DNA from 3 places in the Micromonospora sp. NPDC093244 genome. Region 1 is predicted to be linked to each of the others. Evidence: predicted binding sites of a transcription regulator. Region 1 holds the regulator's gene; each other region holds the start of a gene.

What was found. The regulator HrcA, encoded in region 1, represses chaperone genes, less so after heat shock. The targets are predictions, from matches to a motif close to GGTTNGCACNCTCNNNNNGAGNGTGCNAACC.
Region 2: groL (chaperonin GroEL) is a predicted target of HrcA. The motif match lies at 2,545-2,575, and genes of this name have one in related genera.
Region 3: groES (co-chaperone GroES) is a predicted target of HrcA. The motif match lies at 2,190-2,220, and genes of this name have one in related genera.

What each region holds. Positions count from the first base shown of each region.
Region 1 covers NZ_JBFBEO010000001.1:66,969-72,518, forward strand. Annotated here, with positions in the region: gene AB0N27_RS00335 (enoyl-CoA hydratase-related protein) at 1-402, opposite strand, end outside; gene hemW (radical SAM family heme chaperone HemW) at 422-1,645, shown strand; gene AB0N27_RS00345 (DUF4870 domain-containing protein) at 1,712-2,353, opposite strand; gene hrcA (heat-inducible transcriptional repressor HrcA) at 2,582-3,604, shown strand; gene dnaJ (molecular chaperone DnaJ) at 3,678-4,823, shown strand; gene AB0N27_RS00360 (16S rRNA (uracil(1498)-N(3))-methyltransferase) at 4,825-5,550, shown strand, end outside.
Region 2 covers NZ_JBFBEO010000004.1:268,559-274,108, forward strand. Annotated here, with positions in the region: gene paaN (phenylacetic acid degradation protein PaaN) at 1-176, shown strand, start outside; gene AB0N27_RS22055 (GNAT family N-acetyltransferase) at 317-847, opposite strand; gene AB0N27_RS22060 (cold-shock protein) at 1,118-1,318, shown strand; gene AB0N27_RS22065 (hypothetical protein) at 1,400-2,497, shown strand; gene groL (chaperonin GroEL) at 2,768-4,390, shown strand; gene AB0N27_RS22075 (hypothetical protein) at 4,449-4,694, opposite strand; gene AB0N27_RS22080 (GNAT family N-acetyltransferase) at 4,773-5,550, opposite strand, start outside.
Region 3 covers NZ_JBFBEO010000007.1:155,726-161,275, forward strand. Annotated here, with positions in the region: gene groL (chaperonin GroEL) at 31-1,671, opposite strand; gene groES (co-chaperone GroES) at 1,742-2,056, opposite strand; gene AB0N27_RS26840 (methyltransferase domain-containing protein) at 2,316-3,512, shown strand; gene ybaK (Cys-tRNA(Pro) deacylase) at 3,522-4,001, shown strand; gene AB0N27_RS26850 (substrate-binding domain-containing protein) at 4,180-5,274, shown strand; gene AB0N27_RS26855 (ATP-binding cassette domain-containing protein) at 5,390-5,550, shown strand, end outside.

The DNA of each region.
Region 1 (5,550 bases):
CTCGGTGAACGCGAACGTCGCCTCGTCGGCGCAGACCGCCAGATCGGCGGCGGCGATCAGACCCAGCCCACCGGCCCGCGCCGGACCGCCCACCCGCGCCAGCACCGGCTTCGGGCAGTCCCACAGCGCGGCGAGCACGTCGGCCAGCATCGCGGCGGGGACCGTTCCGCTGGCGTACGCGGCGGCGGTCTCCTTCAGGTCGGCCCCCGAGCAGAAGACCGGGCCGGCGTGGTCGAGCACGATCGCCCGGACCGCGTCGTCGGCGACGGCGTCGGCCAGCCCTGCCAGCAGTTGGGTCATCAGGGCCGTGGAGAGCGCGTTGCGGTTGTGCGGGCTGTCCAGGGTGAGGGTGGTCACCCCGCGGGCCGTGGCGACCCGCACGAGGACGTCGGGAGAGGTCATGCCGGGCACACTAGTTGCCATGCCCGGCGTCCTTCCAGATGGTGAGACCGTCCCCGTCGACGGATCGCTGCCCGCCACCGCCACCACCGCGGTCGGTCAGCGCGGTTTCGGGGTGTACGTCCACGTTCCGTTCTGTGCCAGTCGCTGCGGCTACTGCGACTTCAACACGTACACGGCTGCCGAGCTGGGCGGCGGCGCCAGCCGCGAGGGGTACGCCGACACCGTCCTGGCCGAGCTGGCGCTCGCCGCCCGGGTGCTCGGCGACACCCCACCACCCCGGGTCGACACGGTCTTCGTCGGCGGCGGCACGCCCACCCTGCTCCCCGCCGACGACCTGGCCCGCATCCTCGACGGCATCGACAGCACCTGGGGGCTGGCCGCCGACGCCGAGGTGACCACCGAGGCCAACCCCGAGTCGGTCACCCCGGAATCGTTGAAGCTGCTGCGCAACGCCGGCTACACCCGGATCTCGCTGGGCATGCAGTCCGCCTCCCCGGGGGTCCTGGCGATCCTGGACCGCAGACACAGCGCCGGCCGGGCCACCGCCGCCGCCCTGGAGGCACGCGACGCCGGGTTCGAGCACGTGAACCTGGACCTGATCTACGGCACCCCGGGGGAGCGGGCCGAGGACTTTGCCGCCTCGCTGGAGCAGGTCGTCGCCGCCGGGGTGGACCACGTCAGCGCGTACGCCCTGATCGTCGAGGACGGCACCCGGCTCGCCGCCCGAATGAAGCGCGGCGAGCTGGCGTACCCCAGCGACGACGTCGCCGCGGACCGCTACCTGGCCGCGGAGGCCGCCCTCGACGCGGCAGGCCTGTCCTGGTACGAGGTCTCCAACTGGGCAAGCGGCGAGGACGCCCGGTGCCGGCACAACCTGCTCTACTGGACCGGCGCGGACTGGTGGGGGCTGGGACCGGGGGCGCACAGCCACGTCGGCGGGGTGCGCTGGTGGAACGTGAAGCACCCCTCGGCGTACGCCCAGCGGCTGGCCGCCGGCGCGTCGCCCGGCCTGGCCCGGGAGGTGCTCACCCCCGGCGAGGCGCACATGGAGGACGTCATGCTCCGGCTGCGGCTCGCCAGCGGCCTGCCGCTGGCGGTGCTCGACGCCACCGGGCGGGCCGGCGCGGAACGGGCGTTGGCCGACGGTCTGCTCGACGCCGGGAGGTACGCGGCAGGTCGGGCGGTGCTCACCCTGCGGGGCCGGCTGCTCGCCGACGCCGTGGTCCGCGACCTGCTGCCCTGAGCCGGAGCGAAGCCCCGGCCGGCGGAGCCGTGCGACGGGCCGGCCGGGGGAGCGGCCGGCCCGGCGTCACTTGATGAAGCTGGCGGAGAGCGGGTAGCGGTAGAACTGCCCCTCATTGGCCTTGATGCCGGCGATGATGCCGAACACGGCGCCGAGGATCACGGCCGCCGCGACCGGGATGAACCCGATCACGATGCAGGACAGCACCCAGCCGACCAGGCCGATGATCGACCAGAGGAGCTGGAAGTTGAGCGCCGCCACGGCGTGCGTACGGACCGTGGGGGACTGGTTGCCCCGGGCCAGCAGCGCCACCAGCGGGCCGATCCAGCCGAGCACGCCACCGCTGACGATCATCCCGGCGGCCCCGCCGAAGTGCGCGACGAGCGCCCAGGTCTTGTCCTCGTTGTTGGCGTAGCCGCCACCGGGGCCGCCGTAGGCACCACCGGTCGGATAGCCGCCAGCGGGGTTGCCTCCGGCCGGGGGATAGCCCCCGGGCGGGTAGCCACCCGGCGGAGGGTAGCCGCCCGACGGCGGTTGGTCACCGGTGGGCGGCGGATAGCCACCGGCCGGGGGATAGCCGCCCGGGCCGGGCGCCCCGGACAGTGGTGCGGTGGGTGGCTCGGCCGATGAGGGCGAGCTCGGTGAGGTCGGCTCCGGCGGATAGTTGCCGGGGTCTCCCGCTCCGGGAGGGCGAGGAGGTTCAGTCATGGGTGTCACGGTAGGTGCCGTTGGCAACGCCGCACCAGAGCGACACCGCTTGGCCGGCCGGGCCGATCGGACCGAGCCGGGTGGTACGCACCGCACCGACGAGCTGTCGTTGATCATCGCGCTGGCGGGGGCGCCGACGTAGACTGGCACTCGTTACAGTCGAGTGCCAGGACGGTCCGCCGGCTTGAGGTCGCGCCGGCGGCCGACGTGCGACAGGAGGTGCGGAGGATGGGTCTCGACGACCGAAAGCTCGCCGTGCTCCGCGCCATCGTCGAGGACTACGTCTCCACCCAGGAGCCGGTCGGCAGCAAGGCGCTCGTCGAGCGGCACCAGCTCGGGGTCTCCCCGGCCACGGTCCGCAACGACATGGCCGTGCTGGAGGAGGAGGGCTACATCCGCCAGCCGCACACCAGCGCGGGGCGGGTGCCCACCGATCGCGGCTACCGGCTCTTCGTCGACCGGCTGTCCCGGGTCAAGCCGCTCAGCCCGGCCGAGCGTCGGGCCATCGAGCGTTTCCTCGTCGGCGCGGTCGACCTCGACGACGTGGTGCACCGCACCGTACGGCTGCTCGCCCAGCTGACCCGGCAGGTGGCGGTCGTGCAGTACCCGAGCCTCGCCCGATCCTCGGTGCGGCACCTGGAGCTGGTGCCGATCTCCACGACCCGGCTGATGCTCGTCATGATCGCCGACACCGGTCGGGTGGAGCAGCGGCTCGTGGAGCTGCCCGGGCCGGTGCCCGCCGACGACGTCACCGACCTGCGTCGACTGGTGAACGAGAAGCTCGCCGGCGCCCGCCTGTCGGACACCCCGCCGCTGGTGCAGGCGCTTGTCGAGGAGGCGTCGACCGAGCTGCGCCCCGCCATGACCACGCTCTCAACAGTCCTGCTGGAGACGCTCGTCGAGCGGCACGAGGAACGCATCGCGCTGGCCGGCACCGCCAACCTCACCCGGGGCGGCCTGCTCGACTTCCAGGGTTCGCTGCGGCCCATCCTGGAGGCCCTGGAAGAGGAGGTGGTGCTCCTCAAGCTGATCGGCGAGACCGAGCCGAGCACGACCCGGGTGCTGATCGGCGACGAGAACGAGTTCGACAACCTCCGGGCCGCCTCGGTGGTCAGCACCGGGTACGGCCCGGGCTCCACGATCGTCGGCGGCCTGGGGGTGCTGGGGCCCACCCGGATGGACTACCCCGGCAATATCGCCATGGTGCGCGCCGTGGCACGCTACGTGGGCGAGCTGCTGGCCCAGAACTGACAGGTCAGGGCCGACGGCCGGCTGCGGCCGCCGGTCGGCGTAACGCGAGACGAACATGAGGACACGGAACGCAGTGGCCAGGGACTACTACGGCATTCTCGGTGTGAGCCGGGAAGCCTCCGATGACGAGATCAAGCGCGCCTACCGCAAGCTGGCGCGCCAGTTCCACCCGGACGTCAATCCGGACCCGGAGGCTCAGGAGAAGTTCAAGGACATCAACGCCGCGTACGAGGTCCTCTCGGACGACCGCAAGCGGCAGATCGTCGACCTGGGTGGCGACCCGCTCGCCCCGGGTGGCGGTGGCGCAGGCGGTCCGGGTGGTCCCGGTGGGGCCGGCCCGTTCGTCGGTTTCCAGGACATCATGGACGCGTTCTTCGGCGGTGCGGCAGGTGGCGCCCGTGGCCCGCGTCCGCGTACCCGGCCGGGCGCCGACGCGATCCTGCGACTCGAACTCGACCTGCACGAGACGGCGTTCGGCGTCGAGGCGCCGATCACCGTCGACACCGCGGTGCTCTGCACCACCTGCTCCGGCGCCGGCACGGCCGCCGGCACCCACCTGGCCACCTGCGAGGCGTGCGGCGGCCGGGGCGAGGTGCAGTCGGTGCAGCGCACCTTCCTCGGCCAGGTCGTCTCGGCCCGCCCGTGCACCGTGTGCCAGGGCTACGGCACCACCATCCCGCACCCCTGCCCCACCTGCGCCGGCGACGGCCGGGTGCGGACCCGCCGCTCGCTGACCGTCAAGATCCCGGCCGGCGTCGAGGACGGCATGCGGATCCGGCTGGCCCAGCAGGGCGAGGTCGGCCCGGGTGGCGGCACCGCCGGCGACCTGTACGTGGAGATCCACGAGCGCCCGCACGACGTGTACTCCCGCAAGGGCGACGACCTGCACTGTCGGGTCACCGTGCCGATGACCGCGGCGGCGCTGGGCACCCGACTCACCATCAAGACGCTTGACAGCGAGGAGACCGTCGACGTCAAGGCCGGCACCCAGCCGGCCAGCACGCTGCGACTGCGCGCCCGGGGCGTGCCGCACCTGCGCGGCACCGGCCGGGGCGACCTCTACGTGCACCTGGACGTCCGCACGCCCACCAAGCTCGACCCGGACCAGGAGAAGATGCTTCGCGACTTCGCCAAGACCCGTGGTGAGGAGGTCGCCGAGCTGTCCAAGCAGGGCGGCTTCTTCTCCCGGATGCGCGACGCGTTCAACGGGCACGCCTGAGGTGTCCGCGCCGCTGTTCCTGGTCGAGGCGCTGCCCACCGGCGACGCACTGACCCTGGACGGCCCGGAGGGGCACCACGCCGCCACAGTGCAACGGCTGCGCGTCGGCGAGGAGCTGCTGCTCGCCGACGGGCGGGGAGGCGCCGCCGCCGCCGTGGTCACCGCCGTCGGCCGGGGCAGCCTGGAGGTCACCGTCACCTCCCGGGGGTACGCGGACGCGCCGGTACCCCGGATCGTCACCGTGCAGGGCATCGCCAAGGGCGATCGGGGCGAGTTGGCCGTGCAGGCGATGACCGAGGTCGGGGTGGACGAGATCGTGCCCTGGGCGGCGTCCCGCTCGGTCGCCCAGTGGCGAGGTGACCGGGGCGTACGGGCCCGGGAGAAGTGGGTGGCCACCGCCCGGGAGGCCGCGAAGCAGGCCCGCCGGCCGTGGCTGCCGGTGGTGGCCGGTGCGCCTGACGAGTCCACCGCGACCGTGGCCCGCCGGATCGCCGGCGCCGCCGCCGCGTTCGTGCTGCACGAGGAGGCCGAGGAGCGGCTGACCACCGCCGAGCTGCCCACCGCCGGGGAGATCGTCCTGGTGGTCGGCCCGGAGGGCGGCATCGCCCCGGCCGAGCTGACCGCCTTCCGCGAGGCCGGTGGTCGGCCGGTACGCCTCGGGCCGGCGGTGCTGCGTACCTCGACGGCCGGGGTGGCGGCGCTCAGCGTGCTCGCCACCCGCCTCGGC
Region 2 (5,550 bases), on a different contig from region 1:
TCGAGGTCGGGGTGCACCTGTCCTGCAACCTGACCGGCGGGGTGTTCGTGAACCAGTCGGCGGCGTTCTCCGACTTCCACGGCAGCGGCGCCAACGCGGCGGCCAACTCGGCGTTGACCGATGGCGCCTACGTGGCCAACCGCTTCCGGATCGTCCAGTCTCGGCGGCACGTGTAGGTGCGGTTGGGGTTTCCGGGGCAGCCCGACCCGCTCCGGGCGGTCAGGCTTGATCCCTGCGCGGCTCGGGCTGCCCCGGAAACCCCTCTTGGAGACGGTGGCGCCGGCTGCATCACCAGGGTTCCGCCGTGGGACGGGTCCTAGGCGGGGCGGCGCATCTGTAATTCGGTCAGGGCGGGGATCGTGGGGTGGGGGACGCGTACGCCGGTGTCCTCGAAGCCCAGCCGCTGGTAGGCGCGGTAGGCGCGCTTGTTGCCGACCACCACCTCCAGCAGCAGCTCCGGTCGACCGCACGCCCTCGACCAGGCGGCCACCTCGTCGACCAGCTCACCGAGCAGGCCGCTGCCGCGCCACGCCGGCGTGACGTAGACCGCGTAGATGACTGTCAGCCCGGCCTCGCGGGGCGCCGCCGTTCCTCCGGCGTGCCCGACGAACCGGCCACCCGGATCCGCCACGAACTGCGCCGTCTCCGCGCCCCGCGAGGTGTACGCGACCCGGGCCGCGTACTCGGCGTGCGGGCGGGCGGCCGCGTCGGCGATCGTCTCCAGGAAGGCCAGCGGCGCGTCGGCGAGCATCTCCAGGCGCAGCGCCCGCATCCGGGCGGCGTCCTGCGGCCGGACCCGGCGGATCTGCGCCTGCCGCAGGGCGTGCGAGCCCGTGTCGGTGGTCATGCCGCATGCCTATCACAGGGCCGGAATCGGTTTTCGGCGACAACCACGGACATGGATGCTCTGCCCGGAAAACCAGGGCTCGTCGACGCCGTCGGAGCGCCCTGGACCATGCCCGATTTGTGGTCGTGCGCGGCCGTCACTCCTCGTGTAGCGTGCGATTTCGGTCACCCGTTTCAGCGGCCGTCATCGATCGCCGAGCGGTGGTCCACAGGCGCCCGGTCACGCCGCGCGCCGGGGCAGGTAACGCCGCGCAGAGTGAGGAAGTGCACCGTGGCACAGGGCACCGTGAAATGGTTCAACGCCGAGAAGGGCTACGGCTTCATCGCCGTCGACGGCGGTCAGGACGTGTTCGTCCACTTCTCCGCGATCGAGATGGACGGCTACAAGGCGTTGGACGACGGTCAGCGGGTGGAGTTCGAGATCGCCCAGGGCCAGAAGGGCCCACAGGCCGAGCACGTACGCGTCGTCTGATTTCCCGCGCGTCGCGGGCTGCGGTGCGGGCACGTAGCCGGGAAGATCGTGAACCGTTCCAGCCGATGCTGAGGAGGGTTCATGACCGACCAGCCGCCCCCGACCACCCCGCCTCCCGGGCCGGGGGAGCCGGGCCCGTCCGACCCGGGCGCAACCGGCGGCCAGGCCGGCCCGCCGCCGGGCTGGGACCCCGCGCAGGGCGGCTGGGGTACGCCCGCAGCGCCCGCCCAGTGGGTGTTCCCGCCCACCGGCGGCTTCCCGCCGGGCGCCGGCCCCTACCCGGGGCAGTCCTGGTATCCGGGGTCGCCCGTCGGGTGGTACCCGGCGGGTCACGGGTTCGACCCGAACGACGCCCTGGTCACCCCGCCCGGCGCCGGTCTCGGCGGCTGGTCCGCCAGGTGTGGGGCGGCGCTGCGTCGGGGGTGGCGGCTGCTGGTGCCCATCATGCTGCTCACCCAGGTGGCGCCTGCCGCCGTACTCTCGGTGCTCTCCCTCGGTGTGGACCCGTCGGCGCGCTGGGAGGCGCAGGCTGAGTCACCGTCCAGCCTGCCGGAGACGTTCGTCACGGACCTGGTGACCCTCCTGGCCGTGCTGATCGGCGGCAGTCTGCTGATCGGGCTGGTGCAGGCCATCGGGTGGGCCGCCGGGACCTGGGTGATCACCCGCCAGGCGGCGGGGGAGTCCGCCGAGCTGGGGCCGGCGCTGCGGTACGGCGCACGGCGCGCGCTCGGGCTCTGGGGCTGGACGCTGTTGATCAGTCTGCTGATCGGGGTGGGGTTCTGCTTCTGCGTGCTGCCGGGCATCTACCTGGCGTTCGCGTTGAGCATGGCCGGCCCGGTCTACCTGTTCGAGCGGCAGAACCCGATCGGCAGGTCGTTCCGGATGTTCCACGACCGGCTCGGTCTGCTGCTCGGCCGGGTGGCGCTCGTCGTCGCGGTGGTGATCGTGGCCACGGTGGTCCCGTCGGTGCTGGAGTCGATCCTGTCCGTCCCGCTGGGTACGGACCCGCTCTCGTCGCCCGGCACCGCTGTCGGCATCGTCGCGGTCCTCGCGGTCTCGGCCGTGCTGGCCCTGCCGGCGCACCTCGCCCAGTTGATCGGTCTGCTGGTCACGTACGCCGAGCAGCGGGCGCATGAGGCGCCGGTGAACAGCACCGGACTGGCTGCGGAACTCGGCTGAGCCGCACCATCGTGCTTGCACTCGGCAGGGGAGAGTGCTAAACAAGTCATTGGCACTCGCATACCGTGAGTGCCAATGGTCGGGACGGTGGGGCCAGGTTGCACCGGCGTGGAGACGCCGGGGCGGCATGGCCGGTCGTCGCGGGCTATCCGGCCCGGCCGAAGGACGTCGTCGTCGCCAGGTGGCGACGTCCCAAGGTGCGTACACCAGGCGGCCCATCCGGGGCACACATCTCGGGTGGCCCGTGAGTGTCCAGGAGGACAACGCCGTATGGCCAAGATGATCGCGTTCGACGAAGAGGCGCGCCGCGGCCTCGAGCGGGGCATGAACCAGCTCGCTGACGCCGTAAAGGTGACCCTCGGCCCCAAGGGCCGCAACGTCGTGCTCGAGAAGAAGTGGGGTGCCCCCACCATCACCAACGATGGTGTGAGCATCGCCAAGGAGATCGAGCTCGAGGACCCGTACGAGAAGATCGGCGCCGAGCTGGTCAAGGAGGTCGCGAAGAAGACCGACGACGTTGCCGGTGACGGCACGACGACGGCGACCGTCCTGGCCCAGGCCCTGGTTCGCGAGGGCCTGCGCAACGTGGCCGCCGGCGCCAACCCGATGGCCCTGAAGCGGGGCATCGAGGCCGCGGTCGCGAGCGTCTCGGAGGAGCTGTCCAAGCTCGCCAAGGACGTCGAGACCAAGGAGCAGATCGCCTCCACCGCCTCCATCTCCGCTGGTGACACCAGCGTCGGCGAGATCATCGCCGAGGCGATGGACAAGGTCGGCAAGGAAGGCGTCATCACCGTCGAGGAGAGCAACACCTTCGGGCTGGAGCTGGAGCTCACCGAGGGTATGCGCTTCGACAAGGGCTACATCTCGGCCTACTTCATGACCGACCCGGAGCGCATGGAGGCCGTCTTCGACGACCCCTACCTCCTGATCGTCAACAGCAAGATCTCGTCGGTCAAGGACCTGCTCCCGATCCTGGAGAAGGTCATGCAGTCGGGCAAGCCGCTGCTGATCATCGCCGAGGACATCGAGGGCGAGGCCCTGGCCACCCTGGTCGTCAACAAGGTCCGGGGCACCTTCAAGTCCGTCGCCGTCAAGGCGCCGGGCTTCGGTGACCGCCGCAAGGCCATGCTCGCCGACATCGCCATCCTCACCGGTGGCCAGGTCATCAGCGAGGAGGTCGGCCTCAAGCTGGACGCCGTCGGCGTCGACATGCTGGGCCGCGCCCGCAAGGTCGTGGTGACCAAGGACGAGACCACCATCGTCGACGGTGCCGGCGACGCCGACCAGATCCAGGGTCGGGTCAACCAGATCCGGGCCGAGATCGACAAGAGCGACTCCGACTACGACCGCGAGAAGCTGCAGGAGCGGCTGGCCAAGCTGGCCGGCGGCGTTGCGGTCATCAAGGTCGGCGCGGCCACCGAGGTCGAGCTCAAGGAGCGCAAGCACCGCATCGAGGACGCCGTTCGCAACGCGAAGGCCGCCGTCGAGGAGGGCATCGTCCCGGGTGGTGGCGTCGCGCTGGTGCAGGCCGGCAAGACCGCCTTCGACAAGCTGGACCTGGTCGGCGACGAGGCCACCGGTGCCAACATCGTCAAGGTCGCGCTGGACGCCCCGCTGCGGCAGATCGCCGTCAACGCCGGCCTCGAGGGCGGCGTCGTGGTGGAGAAGGTCCGTAACCTCGAAGCGGGTCACGGCCTCAACGCCGCCAACGGCGAGTACGTCGACCTGCTGGCCGCGGGCATCATCGACCCGGCCAAGGTGACGCGTTCGGCGCTGCAGAACGCGTCGTCGATCGCCGCGCTGTTCCTCACCACCGAGGCCGTCGTCGCGGACAAGCCGGAGAAGACCCCGGCTGCCCCGGCTGGCCCGGGTGGCGGGGACATGGACTTCTGAGTCCAGTTCCGACACACCGAACGGGGCGGGCCGCTGACGCGGTCCGCCCCGTTCGTCGTCAGGTGGGCAGCGGGCGCTGGTTACGCCTCTTCTGTGCCCTGTCGTACGGCGGAAGCAGTTGGATCGGGGCGTCCACCATCTCCTGCGGCTCCTCGACCGCCGGCTCGGCGTCGGTGGTCATCTCGGCCAGTTGTTCGGCGTCGCCGTAGTCGAGCCTGTCGAACGGCAGTTGGCCTGGCAGTTCGCCTACCGGTTTCCAGGTGATCGGCGGGCCGTCCTCGGTCTGGTCGTCATCCGTGGTCATGGCTGCCTCCTCTACCGAAACGGTAGGGGGCGGTCGATGGGCGATGCGGGCGAATGAATCTATGTCCCATTTGCCCACTTATGCCACTGGTAGGGTCCGCCGGTACAGAAAGAAGACCCGCTCGATCCGCGCGCCCGCGCTGCCCGAGTAGAACGGCACCGGCCCCACCCAGCCGATCTGCGCGCGGTCCAGGCCCTGCGCCCGCTGGTCGCGCAGACAGCGACGCAGCAGCACCCCGCCGATCCCGGAACCCTCGGCGGCCGGAGCGGTGCCCATCGGCCCGAACCAGCTCGGCCGCGACGACCCGTACGCGGCGAAACCGAGCAGCTCGCCGTCCTTCTCCGCCAGGTGACACCCGGCCCCCGTACGGCCCACCGAACCGGCCACCTCGCCGTCCCACGCCCCACCGAAGGTGGCCCGGGCGAACGCGGTCAACGCCGGCAGGTCCGCCGGTTCCGCCCGCCGTACCGTGATGCCCCGCTCGGCCAGCCGCCGCTCCGCCGCCTCCGTGGACCGCAGTGCCGGCGACTCGTCGTACGACAGGTCGGCTGTCATGTTCCAGGCCGTCCGGTCCTGCCGGTAGCCCGACGCGAGGGCGGCGCAGACCGCAGGCGTGTACCGCACGTCGATACCCGGCCACGCGTAGTACGGCGGGTTCCCGGCGAGCAGCACCTCGGTCACCCCGCGCTCGGCGAGCACCGCTTCGGCCCGCGCCAGCAGCGCCCGCCCCACTCCCCGGCGCCGCTGGTCCGGCAGCACCGCGACCAGGTCCACGTGCCCGACTCCCGGATCGGTCGGCGACACCGAGCAGAGCAGCACACCGACCAGATCGGCCCCCCGCTGGACGCCAAGTGCG
Region 3 (5,550 bases), on a different contig from region 1:
GTGTGCCCCGGGACGGGTGTCGCTACCGGGTCAGAAGCCCGGGCCGTGCTGGTGGCCGTGACCGTGGCCGTGCCCGCCGGCGGCGGCCGGTTCGGCCTGCTCCGGCTTCTCCACCACGAGGCTCTCCGTGGTGAGCAGCAGGCCGGCGATCGAGGCGGCGTTGGTGACCGCGTTGCGGGTCACCTTCACCGGGTCGATGATGCCGGCCTTGACCAGGTCGACGTACTCGCCGGTGGCGGCGTCGAGGCCGTTGCCCCACTGCATGTCGGCGACCTTCTGGGTCACGACGTACCCGTCGTGACCGGCGTTCTGCGCGATCCAGCGCAGCGGCTCGACGAGCGACTTGCGCACGATCGAGACACCGACCTTCTCGTCACCGGTGAAGCCCAGGTCGTCGTCGAGCACCGGGAGGATCTGCACCAGGGCGGCGCCACCGCCGGGCACGGTGCCCTCCTCGACCGCGGCCTTGGTCGCCGCGATGGCGTCCTCGATGCGGTGCTTGCGCTCCTTCATCTCGACCTCGGTCGCCGCACCCACCTTGATCACGGCGATGCCGCCGGAGAGCTTCGCCAGCCGCTCGGCCAGCTTCTCCCGGTCCCAGTCGGAGTCGGAGGCCTCGATCTCCTTGCGGATCTGGGCCACCCGGTCGGCGACGTCGGCCTTCTGGCCACCGCCGTCGACGATCGTGGTGTTCTCCTTGTCGACCACGACGCGCCGGGCGGTGCCGAGCACCTCCAGGCCGACCTGGTCGAGCTTGTAGCCCAGCTCCGGGGCGACCAGCTCGGCACCCGTGGAGATCGCGATGTCCTGGAGCATGGCCTTGCGGCGGTCACCGAAGCCCGGGGCCTTGACCGCGCAGACCTTGAGGGTCTTGCGCAGCGAGTTGACCACCAGGGTGGACAGCGCCTGGCCGTCCACGTCCTCGGCGATGATCAGCAGCGGCTTGCTGTTCTGCAGGACCTTCTCCAGCAGCGGCAGCAGCTCCTCGATCGCCGAGATCTTCTGGGTGGTGACCAGGATGTACGCGTCCTCCAGGACGGACTCCTGACCCTCCAGGTCGGTGACGAAGTTCGGCGAGATGAAGCCCTTGTCGAACTGGAGACCCTCGGTCACGTCCAGTTCGGTGGTGAGCATCGAGCCCTCCTCGACGGTGATGACACCGTCGCGGCCGACCCGCTCCATCGCCTCGGCGATCAGGTCGCCGATGGTGGCGTCCTGCGCGGAGATCGTCGCCACGTTCGAGATCGAGTCCTTGTCGGCGACCTCCACAGCCCGGCCGAGCAGCGCCTCGGAGACCTTGGCGGCCGCCGCGTCGATGCCCCGCTTGAGGCCGGCCGGGTTGGTCCCGGCGGTCACGTTGCGCAGACCCTCGCGAACCATCGCCTGGGCCAGCACGGTGGCGGTGGTGGTCCCGTCGCCGGCGACGTCGTTGGTCTTGGTCGCCACCTCCTTGACCAGCTGCGCGCCGAGGTTCTCGTAGGGGTTGGTGAGCTCGATCTCCTTGGCGATGGTCACACCATCGTTGGTGATCGTCGGCGCACCGAATTTCTTGTCCAGGACGACGTTGCGCCCGCGCGGGCCGAGGGTGACCTTGACCGCGTCCGCGAGGGCGTTGACACCGTGCTCCAGCAGGTGCCGGGCGTCGTCCGAGAAGCTCAGGATCTTCGCCATGAATGTCCCTTCGAAGCGCCATTGCCCCGGCCCGGCGAGCCGGACCGGGGCAGTGGCACTGATCGGTTGCTTACTTCTCGATGACCGCGAGGACGTCGCGGGCGGAGAGCACCAGGTACTCCTCGCCGGCGTACTTGACCTCGGTGCCGCCGTACTTCGAGTAGAGGACGGTGTCGCCGACCTGGACGTCAACCGGAACCCGGTTGCCGTTGTCGTCGACGCGCCCCGGGCCCACAGCGAGGACGGTGCCCTCCTGCGGCTTCTCCTTGGCGGTGTCGGGGATCACGATGCCCGACGCCGTGGTGGTCTCAGCCTCGTTCGCCTGGACCACGATGCGGTCCTCGAGCGGCTTGATCGCAACCTTGGTCGCGGTAGTCACGGGCATACCCTCCTGGGGTACTGGTTTCGTTGCTGGCCAGCGGGGCTGACCAGCGTCAATCTGCCTCATGCCACCGGGCGGGGCCGTCGTCGCGGGTGCCGGTCCGCCTGGCGTGCGCACCCGGGTCGCGAGACCCGGAAGCTGGCACCCTCAGGGTGAGAGTGCTAATCGCAGGTTATTCCGTGGCTAGCACTCCGTCAAGGAGAGTGCCAGCGAGTCGCGCCCCGCCAGCCCGGATTTTCCCCTCGACCGGGAGAATGTCGAGGTGGATCTCGACCAGCTGGCGGCGCTGCGTACCCCCGAGGGGTCGGCCGCGCTCACGGCGGCGGCCAGGCTGGCCGGCGGCGACCCGCTGGCCGCGGCGTCGGCGCTGCGCGCGGCCGGGGTGCCTCCGGCGCTGGCCGCGGCGGCGCTCACCCAGGCCGAGCTGCGCCACCGGGCGGTAGGCAAGTTCGGTCCCGCCGCCGCGGGGATGTTCCTCACCCGCGCCGGGCTGGAGCAGGCCACCCGCCTGGTGGTCGCCGACCGCCGGGCCGCCCGGCTGGCCGCCGGCGGCGTCCACGCCCTGGCCGACCTCGGCTGCGGCCTCGGCGCGGACGCGCTTGCCGCCGCCCGCGCCGGCATCCGGGTGTACGGGGTGGAGGCCGACCCGGTGACCGCCGCGATGGCCGCCGCGAACGCCGAGGCGGCCGGACTGGCCGACCTGTTCACAGTCGAGTGCGGCGACGCCACCGCGTTCGACGTCTCCCGGGTCGACGGCGTCTTCTGCGACCCGGCCCGGCGCGCCACCGGGACCGGCCGTCGGATCTTCGACCCGCGCGCCTACTCGCCGCCGTGGGACTTCGTCACGGGGCTGGCGCAGCGGGTGCCGCGCACCGTGGTGAAGGTGGCTCCGGGCCTGGACCACGCGCTCATCCCCGCCGGCGCGGAGGCGGAGTGGGTAGGCGTGGACGGCGACCTGGTCGAGGCCGCGCTCTGGTGCGGTGAACTGGCCGAGGTGCCGCGCCGCGCCACCCTGTACCGCCGGGAGGGTGACGAGATCCGCCGTCACCAGCTCACCGGCTCGGGCGCCAGCGAGGCGCCGGTCGGGCCGCCGCGCCGGTACCTGTACGACCCGGACCCGGCCGTGGTCCGCGCGCACCTCGTCGCCGAGCTGGCCGGCGAGCTGGACGCCACCCTGGCCGACCCGAGCATCGCCTACCTCTACGCCGACCACCCGATCCGCACCCCGTACGCCCGCTGCCTGGAGATCACCGACGTGCTGCCGTTCTCGCTCAAGCGACTGCGCGCACTGCTGCGGGATCGCCGGGTGGGTCGGGTGGAGATCCTCAAGCGGGGTTCGGCACTCACCCCGGAGCAGCTGCGGCGGGACCTGCGGCTGGCCGGCGACCAGGCGGCGAGTCTGGTGCTCACCCGGATCGCCGGGGCACCGACGGTGCTGATCGGCCGACCTGTCGGTTAGGTTCGGGGTGTGGCGGGACCTGGCACTCCGGCAACGGCACTACTGGTCAAGCGTGGGATCACGCATCGCACCCACCCCTACCGGGTGGCCCCTGACGCGCCGAACTACGGCGCGCTGGTGGCGGCGGCGCTCGACGTGGCCCCGGAGCGGGTGTTCAAGTCGCTGGTGACGGACGTGGACGGCGCGCTCACCGTGGCGGTCGTACCGGTCAGCGGCGAACTGGACCTCAAGGCGCTCGCCGCGGCGGTCGGCGGCAAGCGCGCGGCGCTGGCCGACCGGACGGTCGCCGAGCGGGCCACCGGCTATGTACGGGGCGGGATCAGCCCGCTCGGGCAGCGGCGGCGACTGCCCACTGTGCTCGACGACTCCGCACTGGACCTGCCGACGATCTACGTCTCCGCAGGCCGGCGCGGTCTTCAACTCGAACTGTCGGCGGCCGATCTGGTGGCGCTGACCGACGCCCGTACCGCGCCGTTGCAGGCCCGCTGACGGCTGCCGTTACATCGGCCTTCCGCGGGATGTTCGGGGAGTAACAGTTGCGTTGCTGAATTGTTATCGCTCCCAACAAACTTGGCACCTACGCGGTCTTGTGGATCCGGTGTGACGCGAAATACGTTGCCGGACACAACAAAACAACACCTCCCCCACCTCCGAAAGGACCCTGCACATGCGTAAGGGGATCCTCACCATCGCCGCCGTGGGCCTGCTCGCGACCGGCGGCCTGACTGCTTGCAACGACGACTCCAGCCCGGAAGCGGGCAGCTCCGCCAAGACCCCCAAGATCGGCGTGATCCTTCCGGACAGCAAGTCCTCGGCCCGCTGGGAGACCGCGGACCGACGCTTTCTGGAGGAGGCGTTCAAGTCCGCCGGTGTGCAGTACGACATCCAGAACGCCCAGAACGACAAGACCGCCTTCCAGACCATCGCCGACCAGATGATCACCAGCGGCGTCACCGCTCTCATGATCGTCAACCTGGACTCCGGCACCGGCAAGGCCGTGCTCGACAAGGCCAAGTCGCAGGGCGTCGCGACCATCGACTACGACCGCCTCACGCTGGGCGGCTCGGCCCAGTACTACGTCAGCTTCGACAACGAGACCGTCGGCAAGCTCCAGGGCGAGGGTCTGTCGAAGTGCCTGACCGAGAAGGGCGTCAAGAACCCCGTCGTGGCGTACCTGAACGGTTCCCCCACCGACAACAACGCCACCCTGTTCAAGGCCGGCTACGACTCGGTGCTCAAGCCGAAGTTTGAGAGCAAGGAATACACCAAGGGCCCTGAGGACTCCGTGCCCGCGTGGGACAACGCGCAGGCCACGACGATCTTCGAGCAGCAGCTCACCACGGCCAAGGGCAAGATCGACGGCGTGCTGGCCGCCAACGACGGCCTCGGCAACGCGGCCATCTCGATCCTGAAGAAGAACAACCTCAACGGCAAGGTGCCGGTGACCGGGCAGGACGCCAGCACCGAGGGACTGCAGAACATCCTCGCGGGCGACCAGTGCATGACCGTCTACAAGGCCGTGCGGGAAGAGGCGAAGGCCGCCTCCGACCTGGCCGTCGCTCTGGCCAAGGGCGAGCGGAAGGACACCGGCCAGACGGTGAAGGACCCCGAGGGCGGTCGCGACGTCCCCTCGGTGCTGCTCACCCCGAAGGCCATCTACAAGGACAACATCAAGGACGTCATCGCGGACGGCTACGTGACCAAGGACAAGGTCTGCACCGCGGCGTTCGCCAAGGCCTGCGCCGACGCCGGCATCAGCTGACCGACGCCGCAGTACCCGCCGGGACGACCATCGCCGCCCGGCACGGGAGGACACCTCCCGTGCCGGGCGGCGCCCGCCGGACGGGCCCCGACACTCCCTTGAGAAGGAGAACCCCGTGTCCGCGACCCCCCTGCTGGAGCTCCGCGGGATCGACAAGAGCTTCGGTCCCGTCCAGGTGCTCCGCGACGTCGCCCTGACCGTGCACCCGGGTGAAGTGACCGCACTGGTCGGCGACAACGGCGCCGGCAAGTCGACCCTGGTGAAGTGCATCAGCGG